2 regions of the Synechococcus sp. CBW1002 genome follow, and region 1 is predicted to be linked to the other one. Evidence: predicted binding sites of a transcription regulator. Region 1 holds the regulator's gene; the other holds the start of a gene.

Region 1 (4,568 bases):
CCTCCAGCCGGGCACGCTGCTGCTGCAGGGGCAGCAGTTCGCGCCGCAGTTGTTGCAGCCGCTTCTCCGCTTCATCCCGCTGGGCCTGGGCCCGTTTTCGCTCCCCTTCCACCCGCTTGGTGGCCGCCTGGGCTCGGCGGCTGGCCTGCTGGGCGGTGGCGCTGGCGGCCTGGGCACCGACCAGGTCGCGGCGGCTGCGTGCCAGATCGTCGCGGCTCTGCTGCAGCCTCTGCTCCAGCTGGTCCAGTTCGAACAGGCCCACCCGCAACCTTTGGCTCACCAGAAGCATCAGGCCCAGGGACATGGCACTGATCAGCGATCCGGTGAGCACCGTGATCAGCACGGCGGTGCGGCGCGGTCGCAGGTTGAACAGGCTGAGGCGCGCCTTGCCCACGCGGCTGCCGAGCCGATCACCGAGGGTGGAGAGCACGCCGCCCAGCACCAGCAGGACCAGGATCAACAACCAACCCGTCATCGCTGCCTCACCACGCCGTCGTTCCGCTGTCAGCCTTCGGATCCGGGGGATCCGAAGGCTGCATCCTGCAGCACAGACCCCGTCGTCCGACACGGTGCGGACAGTCTGGGGAGGCGTCCCGCCGGGTCTGATCCTTGGCCTGTTCCGGTGTCTGTGGTCCGGTCGGTGCTTCTGGGTCGTTTAATGTCTGGCCCGCCCGGCTTGCACCGCGATGGTTCCGGACTTCATGGTGATCGGGGCCCAGCGTTCCGGCACCACCTGGCTGCACAGGGTTCTCAGCCAGCATCCGGATCTGTGGCTCACGCCGGTCAAGGAGCTCCACTACTTTGACAAGCCCCAGATCCGCTTCGGCGTGTTCGACGCCGATGAGCGGCGACGCGCCAGGTTCTGGGACCTGAAGCGTTTCGCCCGCGATCCCCGCTGGTTCGGCCGCTACTGGTTCCTGCCGCGCAGTGATGCCTGGTATTGCCGCCTGTTTGGTCAGGGACGTCGCCAGGGCAAGCGGGTCGGCGAGATCACCCCCGCCTACGCCACCCTGGAGCGGCCGGTGTGGGAGCGGATGCAGCGTCTGGCACCGGAGCTGAGGCTGGTGTTCGTGATGCGCGATCCCGTGCTGAGGGTCTGGTCGGCGATCCGCAACCGGGTCCGCAAGGGCCAGTTCGACGGTGAGGCCGACATTGCCGCTCTGCTGGAGCAGGCCCGCATGCCCGGCGCCGTGAGCCGTTCCAACTACCTCCGCACCATCGAGACCGTCGAGGCGGTGTTCCAGCCCGCTCAGTTGCACTGCTGCTTTTTCGAACAGCTCATCAGTGATCCTGCAGCCTTCGCCGACGACCTGTTCGACTTTCTGGCCGCGCCCCCTTTGAACGAGCGACTGCGTCTGCCGCCGGCCGTCAACGTGGCCGCCGGCGGCCGGGAACCCCCCCTGGGCTTTCAGCGGGAGATGGCGCGCGACTATCTACCGATGGTGGAGCGTCTGGCAGAGCGTTTCGGTGCCGTGCCGCAGGGCTGGCTGGATCGCTACCGCAATCTGCTCAGCTGACCTGGTTGGAGTGGAGGCGGTCAGCTGAAGCGTTTGGCCAGGGCGATCGGGTCGAAGACCGTGATCTTCTTGCGATCCACCTGCACCAGCCCGTCGTTGCGCAGGTCGCCCAGCAGCCTCGTGATCGTCACCCGGGTGGAGCCGATCGCCTCGGCGATCGCCTGGTGGGAGAGGCGCAGGTCGATCGTGATCCCCTCCTGACTGGGCACACCGAAATCGCGGCAGAGCACAAGCAGAAAGCTCACCAGCCGGGAGGACATGTCCCGGTGGGTGAGGGTTTCGATCATGGTTTCGGTCTGCAGGATGCGGGAGGACAAGCCCTGCAGCAGCAATAGCCCGACGCTGGCATCGCGCTCAATGGCCTGGCGGACCGAGGTGGCGGGAGCGGTCACCATCTCCACGCGGGTGAAGGCGATGGCGTGATAAAAGCGATCGGATCGCTGCCCGGTGAGCAGCGACAGCACACCGAACAGACTGTTTTCCCGCAGCAGTGCCACGGTGATTTCTTCACCGGATTCGTAGACCCGCGATAACCGCACGGCGCCGCGACGCAGCAGATAGACCCGTTCGGCCGGATCTCCGGGAAAGAAAATGGTTTTGCCACGCTCCACGGTCTCGACGCTGCTGCCGCCGAGACCGCGCATCACTTCGAGAAGGGTGGCTCCGGCTCCGCCGGACACACCCGACCCGGTGCCAGCGGAGCCGCTGGGGGGAGGGGGGGCGTAACGGCTGAAGCCGCGAGTAGCGCCGACCATGACGGCGGGGCAGGAACTGGGAAGCTACGGAGCGACCCTGCTCTTTCTTGTAGCAACCAACACGGTTGCTGTCAGGGCCTCCGCTTCCGCTCCCGCTCGCCAGCCCCTGGCGCTCTGGGCCTGTGCGGCTGTTGACGCCTGTCGCAGCCTGTGCCGCCGTTTCCGCGAAACCGTCTGTTCCCACCAGGGATGGTGTGTGTGGCTTGTCCAGGGCGCAGATGCCGCTACATTCAGGTTCCAGCGCAGCGTCCGATCCCATCGCTTCGGTCCCTGTCCAGGTCGGCCGGAATGATCCGCTCGCCCGGCCCCATCGCCCTCCGGGATGTCCATGACCGCCAGTCTTGCCAGCCCCCAGGGCAGCCATCGCCCCTCCCAGCGGGGTGACATCTCTGTCCGGGGTCAGCGGCTGGAGGCCCGGCCTGAGCAGCGAACTGACCCTGTCCGCCCAGCGACTCGCGCTGTAGTGCCCCTTCGGCCCGTGCCCCAGGCCGAAGGGCTGCTTCAGGTGCACACAGCCCCTTTCCGCGGCAGCTTCGGCGCCGTGTTCAGCCAGGCCCTGCGCACGGCGGGTCTGGGCAGTCGCGTCCTGGTGAGTCAGTTTCTCAAAGGTGGCGTGGATCAGGGGCTGGGCCGCAGTCTCTGGCTTTGCGGCCGCCTGCAGTGGCTGCGGCCGGCGGTGCCCGCCTGCCTTGCGGCGCCCCTGCAGGCTGAAGCCGAGCAGGACCTTGCCCTGGCGGCTGTCCGGGAGGTGTGGGATTTCAGCCGCCAGCAGCTGCTGGCGGGCGCCGTGGATCTGATGGTGCTTGATGAACTGGGGCTGGCGATCGAGCTGGGTTATCTGTCTCTTCTGGATGTCACCGAGGTGCTGGAACAGCGGCCGGCTCAGCTGGATGTCATCCTGACGGGCCCGGCGATGCCCGCCGCTCTGATGGCCATGGCCGATCAGGTCACCCAACTGCGCCGCGGCTGATGCTCAAGAACGACCGCTGGATCAAGGAGCGGGCCGATGCCGGCATGATCCATCCCTTTGAAGACCATCTGGTGAGGCATCTCGAACCCGAGACCTCCAGCGCACCGGTGCTCAGCTTTGGTTGTTCCTCCTATGGCTACGACCTGCGTCTGTCGTCGCAGGAGTTTCTGATCTTTCGCCATGTCCCCGGCACGGTAATGAACCCGAAGCGGTTCAATCCAGCCAATCTGGAGCCGGCCCCCCTGCATGAGGACATCGATGGCGCCTTTTTCATTCTGCCGGCCCATTCCTATGGCCTTGGCGTTGCGATGGAGAAGCTGAGGGTGCCGCCCAACATCACGGTAATTTGCCTGGGAAAGAGCACTTACGCCCGGCTTGGCATCATCGTCAACACCACACCCGCTGAAGCGGGGTGGGAGGGCCATCTCACGCTTGAATTCAGCAATTCTTCCGGCGCAGATTGCCGCATCTATGCCAACGAAGGTATCTGTCAACTGCTGTTCTTCGAAGGCGATCCCTGCGACACCACCTACCAGGATCGTGCCGGAAAGTATCAGGATCAGCCCGAGCGGGTCACCCTGGCCAGGGTCTGAACCGACTGGTAGCCCGGGCAATGAAGAGCCCGTCATCCTGCTGCTCTGCGGTCCTCATGGCCTGCCAGGCCATGAGGATCAATGGCGCCATGCTCTGTTCCGTGAGCGTCCGTTCAACCCCATGGCTCGCTGAATAGCGCCCAGGCAGGGAAAACCGCTGCTGCACAGGAGGACGGGCTGGTCGTTGATCCAGAACACTGGATCTGAGCCTGTGGTGGGTGCTGCCACTGCCGCCCCGGAGGTGTCGACCGGGGGGGTGCTGCTGCTCCCTGAGCCCGCGGCACTCTGTGGATTTCTGAGTGTTGCCCCGGACTCGTTGGAGAGGCGCTGGCGAATCTTGTCCAGGACTTGGCCATAGCCTGCCCCACCCTGCTGCTGCAGAATGCCTTGGACCGATCCGGCCCCTGCCGCATCCAGAAGCATCTGGGCATGGCCTGCCGATCCGGCCAGCCCGCCTGTGGCCACAGCCATCCCGAGCAGGGTCAGGAGCAGTGAGTCGCGGACGGGAGGGAACACGGGAGCTGCCAGGTAGAGAGGCGATCAGGCAACTTCAAGTTTGGCGAAGGATCGCTGCTCAGGGGGCAAGACGGGCCTTGTGCAGCCGGCTTTTCGCGTACCAGTCAGCAAATTCAGGTGCCCATCGCTCCAGGTGGGGCCACATCAGATCGCAGAGGGCGCGGATTTCCTGTTGGGCATCGAGCTTGGCCCGCAGATCGAGAAAGTGGAGGAAGGC
Region 2 (4,568 bases), 760 kb from region 1:
GCATGGTGACACCGCCGAAATCAAGGGAATCACGCAGCCAAAGTGGTGCCGTCACGTCGAGGTTGCGGGCGCTGAACCAGGGCTGATCCAGCTGGCGCACTTCCCCCAGCGCTGAGGCCAGCGCGATGCCAACGCCGCCGGCAATCAGCCAGCTGCCGGTTCCGAGCAGGGGAGTCCAGCGCTGCTTCCACCACACGGCCGGGGTGATCCGGGGAGCCAGCAGACCCAGGGCCACGGTCAGCAGCAGGCCCAGGAAGAAGGCGCTGGAGACCGAACGGACAAATTGCTGCAGGATCAGGCTCACCCCCCAGGTGGCCAGCAGGGTCTCGAGGGGCCGGCCGTAGAGGCGGCGGATCACCGTCTTCTCGAGCAACAGGCCCGCCAGACCACTCACCAGAAACGCCACGGGAATGGCGATCAGGATGTAGATCGGGAACAGCGCTTCGAGGGGACCATTCTTGCAAAGGTTCTGCACCACGAAGGTGCTGTAAGCGCCAAGCATCATCAACTCGCCATGGGCCATGTTGATGACGCCCATCAGACCGAAGACCACCGCCAGCCCGAGGGCGGCGAGCACAAGCACCGAGCCGATTGCCAGGCCGTTGAAGAGAGTGTCGTAGAGAAGTGTCATCGCCGGGTACAAAAAGAGGGGGAGCGCACTCCCCCTCGTGAAAGCAGCAACCGCGACGGAGTCCGGTGGCCGAATCCCGAACGAGGGATCCAGGCTTGCCGCCCGGATCCAGCTCGATCACATCTTGAACTTGCCGGGGTTCTCCACGTCGGTGCGGGTCCAGTCGCAGGTGTAGCCCTTGGTTTCCGGCACGAACTGGTTCCAGGCCACGGGCTTGACGAAACCCTTGTCCTCGAGGATCTTGAACATGCCGTCTTTCTGGACTTCACCGATCAGCACGCGCTTCTCGGTGTGGTGGTTGGGCTGCACCGTCACCGTTCCCTGAGGAGCATCAAAGCTGACGCCGATCAAGGCCTTACGGACTTCCTTGTTATCGACCGTGCCGGCCTTCTCGGCAGCCTTGGCCCAGAGGTAGACCATCATGTAAGCGGATTCAGCCGGGTCATTGGTGACCCGGTTGTCGCCGTACTTGGCCTTGAAGGCCTCGGTGAACTTCTTGGATCCAGGGGTATCGAGGCTCTGGAAGAAGTTCCAGGCGGCGTAGGTGCCCTCCAGATACTCAGGACCGATCGCTGCGACCTCCTCCTCGGCGATCGAGAAGCTCATGATCGAGTAGCCGTTGGCGGGGGTGATGCCTGCAGCCTTCATCTGCTTGAAGAAGGCCACGTTGCTGTCGCCGTTCAGGGTGTTGACGATCACACCGCCATTGGGCAGAGCCTGCTTGATCTTGGCGATGATCGGAGCCACCTCGGTGTTGCCCAGGGGCAGATAGTCTTCACCCACCACATTGCCGCCCAGGGTCTTGAGCTGCTCCTTCATGATGGTGTTGGCCGTGCGCGGATAGACGTAATCCGAGCCCACCAGGAAGAAATCCTTGCCTTTGTTCTTCAGCAGCCACTCCACCGCAGGCTCGGCCTGCTGGTTGGGAGCTGCGCCGCTGTAGAAGATATTCGCGGAGCACTCCTGCCCTTCGTACTGAATCGGGTAGAAGAGGAAGTGGTCCTTGGCTTCGAAGACCGGCAACATCGCCTTGCGACTGGCGGAGGTCCAACCTCCGAACACCACGGCCACCTGATCCTGATCGATCAATTTCTTCGCCTTCTCGGCAAAGGTGGGCCAATCGGAGGCGCCATCTTCTTCGATCGGGACGATCTTGAGCCTCTTATCCCCAATCTTGACGCCGCCTTCCTTATTGATTTCGTCGATCGCCATCAACTCGGCTTCGGCCACCGTGTTCTCGGAAATGGCCATGGTGCCGGAACGGGAATGGAGGATCCCGACCTTCACTTCGCCGTCAAAGTCGCCGGAGGCGGACTCACCGCCGCCGCCACCGCCGCAGGCTGCCAGGCTGAAGGCAGTGGCCAATGCGGTGGCGCCACCAATCAGACGCAGGGACGATTTCTGCATCGCGAATGGCTTCATAGAGAGCTCTCCGGAAAAATGCGCTTGTTGTTGTCCGCCTCGCAGCGGTTGTCGGACGGTAAGTAGGTGGGCATTCCAAACTTTGTAGCCGCCGCTACTGTTTGTTCAACCGCCCATCAAGCGCGCATCCACAGCCGGACGCAGCTCAAGCCAGGCCGGGCAACTGCTGCAGCAGAAATCCTTCGACCCGATCCACGCCCTCACCGCTGTGGAGGTTGGTGAAACACCACGGCCTCTCCCCCCGCATGCGCAACGTGTCGCGCTCCATCACCGCCAGACTGGCCCCCACATGGGGAGCCAGATCAATCTTGTTGATCACCAGGAGATCCGAGCGGGTGATGCCGGGTCCGCCCTTGCGCGGAATCTTGTCTCCAGCGGCCACATCGATCACATAGATGCACAGATCCACCAGTTCCGGGCTGAAACTGGCGGCCAGATTGTCGCCGCCGCTCTCCACCAGCACAAGATCGAGATCAGGAAAGCGCTGCTCCAGCTCCTGAACCGCCGCCCGGTTGATCGAACAGTCTTCCCGGATGGCGGTGTGGGGACAACCTCCCGTTTCGACACCCCGGATCCGTTCCGGCGGCAAGGCCCCCGCCTGGGTGAGGAACTGGGCATCCTCCTGGGTATAGATGTCGTTGGTCACCACCGCCAGCTCCAGCCGTTGGCGCAGGCGGCGGCAAAGCACCTCCACCAGCGCCGTCTTGCCCGATCCCACCGGGCCTGCCACTCCAACCCGCAGCTTGCTCATCAGCTCCGGAACAGCCTCGAGTAGAGCTCAGCATGGCGCAACTGGGCCAGAGCAGCGCCCACCCCGCCACTCCAGAGAGTCTGGGGGTCCGTTTCGGCCAGGCAGGCGGCCTCAGAGGCAATCAGGGGTGCCAGGGCCAGTTGCAGCCGCTGGGCATCGGTGGAGCCCAAAGGCACCAGCCGCACCGCGGCACTGAGCTGGTTGGCGACCCAGCCGTAGAGATAGGCCTCCGTGAGCTCCGCAGCTCCGATTTCCAGCACCCGACCGGCCTGGGCGAAGGCGGCGGGCCAGGCGAGATCCTCAGCGGGCACCACGAATCCAAGCGCCCGCAGCAGCTGCAGCAGCGACTGACCCATCTGGCGCTGCTGGGCCCGCATCTCGCGGGCTTCCCGCATCGCCAGCAGCCAGCCATCCAGCCGGAGCAGCGCAGCGAAGTCCTCCATCTGCATCAGGGTGGACAGAGCTGCCGCCTCCAGGCGCACCGTGCCGAAGCGCAGCTCGGCCTCCAGCCAGCTCCGCACGGCGGCGGCATCGGCCAGATTGCCCTGCTGCACCAGAACCTCCAGGCCTTCCGAGTAGCTGAAAGCGCCCACCGGCAAGGCCGGGCTGACCAACTGGTACAGCCGCAGGCGGGCCAGGGCAGCGGCGGCGGGATCAGCCGTCATGGCTGTGAGCAGCAGCATGGCTGTGGCCATGCTCGTGGCTGTGCCCATGAGCATGGCCATGTCCATCAGCGTGGCTATGTGCATCAGCGTTGCTGTGTGCATCGGCGTGGCCGTAGGCCCCGCTCTCCGGCAGGAACGGCGCCACGATCGCCTGCAGCCACAGACCTCGGTGCTCCAGAAGATGGGCCAGCACCGGATCCTGCAGAAGCCGCAGTTCGCCGGGCTGGATCTCCAGTGCCACATGGCGGTTGCCGAGGTGATAAGCCGCCTGCAGCAGCGCCAGGGGGTCAGCAGCCCTCACCTGCAACAGCGGTTCCGGCGCCGCCTCCACCCGCACAAGCAGCTCGTCCCCCGAGGCGGGGGCCAGCAGCTCGCCGGGCTGCAGAGCCTCGCCGCGGGGGAGGTGCAACAGCAGGGGCCTGCCGCAGACACTGTGGCGCCGGCCCCGCAGGCACTGGCGCTCCTCAGCACTGAGGGCCAGCCGCAACGCCGCGGGGTTGCCGCCGAAGAAGCGGCGTGTCAGCACCGGCGGTTGAGGCTCTGGCGACAGGGAGGCTGCGGCGGGGATCATGGCGGTGACTCGCTGGGCTGAGTATCTCCACCCCACCCGCCAGCGCAACGTGGCACGGCCAGGCCCGATTGCGCTTCAGCCTGGCCGCGGCAGACCCGGAACGCGGCTCGCTCCACCAGGGCTGGGCAACGGCACCGCTGAAGCTGCAGCGGGCCTTCCGCCAGAGCGATGGCCGCTGCGAACTGCCGCTGCTGCACACCGCCGGCGGCCTGGTGGGCGGCGACCGCCTCACGATCGAGGCCGACCTGGACGCCGGCAGCCGCGCCCTGCTCACCAGCGTGGCCGCCCAGAAGGTCTACGGCTCGGTGGGACGCTCCCGCCGCGCCCCCGCCGGCAGCTGGGCCCGGCAAGAGCTGCGCTTCGTGCTGGCCGCGGGGGCGGATCTGGAGTGGCTGCCCCAGGAACTGGTGCTCTACGGCGGTGGGCTGTTTGAGCAGGATCTGCGGGTGGAGCTGAGCGAAGGGGCCTCCTTCCTGGCGATGGAGGTGGTGCGCCTCGGCCTCACCGCCGCCGGCGAAGACCTGGGGC

What was found. Region 1 encodes NtcA, which controls nitrogen genes in cyanobacteria. Its sites were predicted from a motif close to GTANCNNNNGNTAC; they were not measured.
Region 2: the regulator NtcA is predicted to act here: its motif matches at 2,138-2,151, upstream of urtA (urea ABC transporter substrate-binding protein).

What each region holds. Positions count from the first base shown of each region.
Region 1 is NZ_CP060398.1:1,630,563-1,635,130, forward strand. Features, by position in the region: gene H8F24_RS07735 (DUF3084 domain-containing protein) at 1-475, opposite strand, end outside; gene H8F24_RS07740 (sulfotransferase) at 687-1,517, shown strand; gene ntcA (global nitrogen regulator NtcA) at 1,538-2,272, opposite strand; gene H8F24_RS07750 (cob(I)yrinic acid a,c-diamide adenosyltransferase) at 2,601-3,242, shown strand; gene dcd (dCTP deaminase) at 3,242-3,835, shown strand; gene H8F24_RS07760 (hypothetical protein) at 4,184-4,330, shown strand; gene thyX (FAD-dependent thymidylate synthase) at 4,410-4,568, opposite strand, start outside.
Region 2 is NZ_CP060398.1:870,086-874,653, forward strand. Features, by position in the region: gene H8F24_RS04095 (urea ABC transporter permease subunit UrtB) at 1-631, opposite strand, end outside; gene urtA (urea ABC transporter substrate-binding protein) at 749-2,038, opposite strand; gene ureG (urease accessory protein UreG) at 2,199-2,807, opposite strand; gene H8F24_RS04110 (urease accessory protein UreF) at 2,804-3,469, opposite strand; gene H8F24_RS04115 (urease accessory protein UreE) at 3,459-4,040, opposite strand; gene H8F24_RS04120 (urease accessory protein UreD) at 4,109-4,568, shown strand, end outside.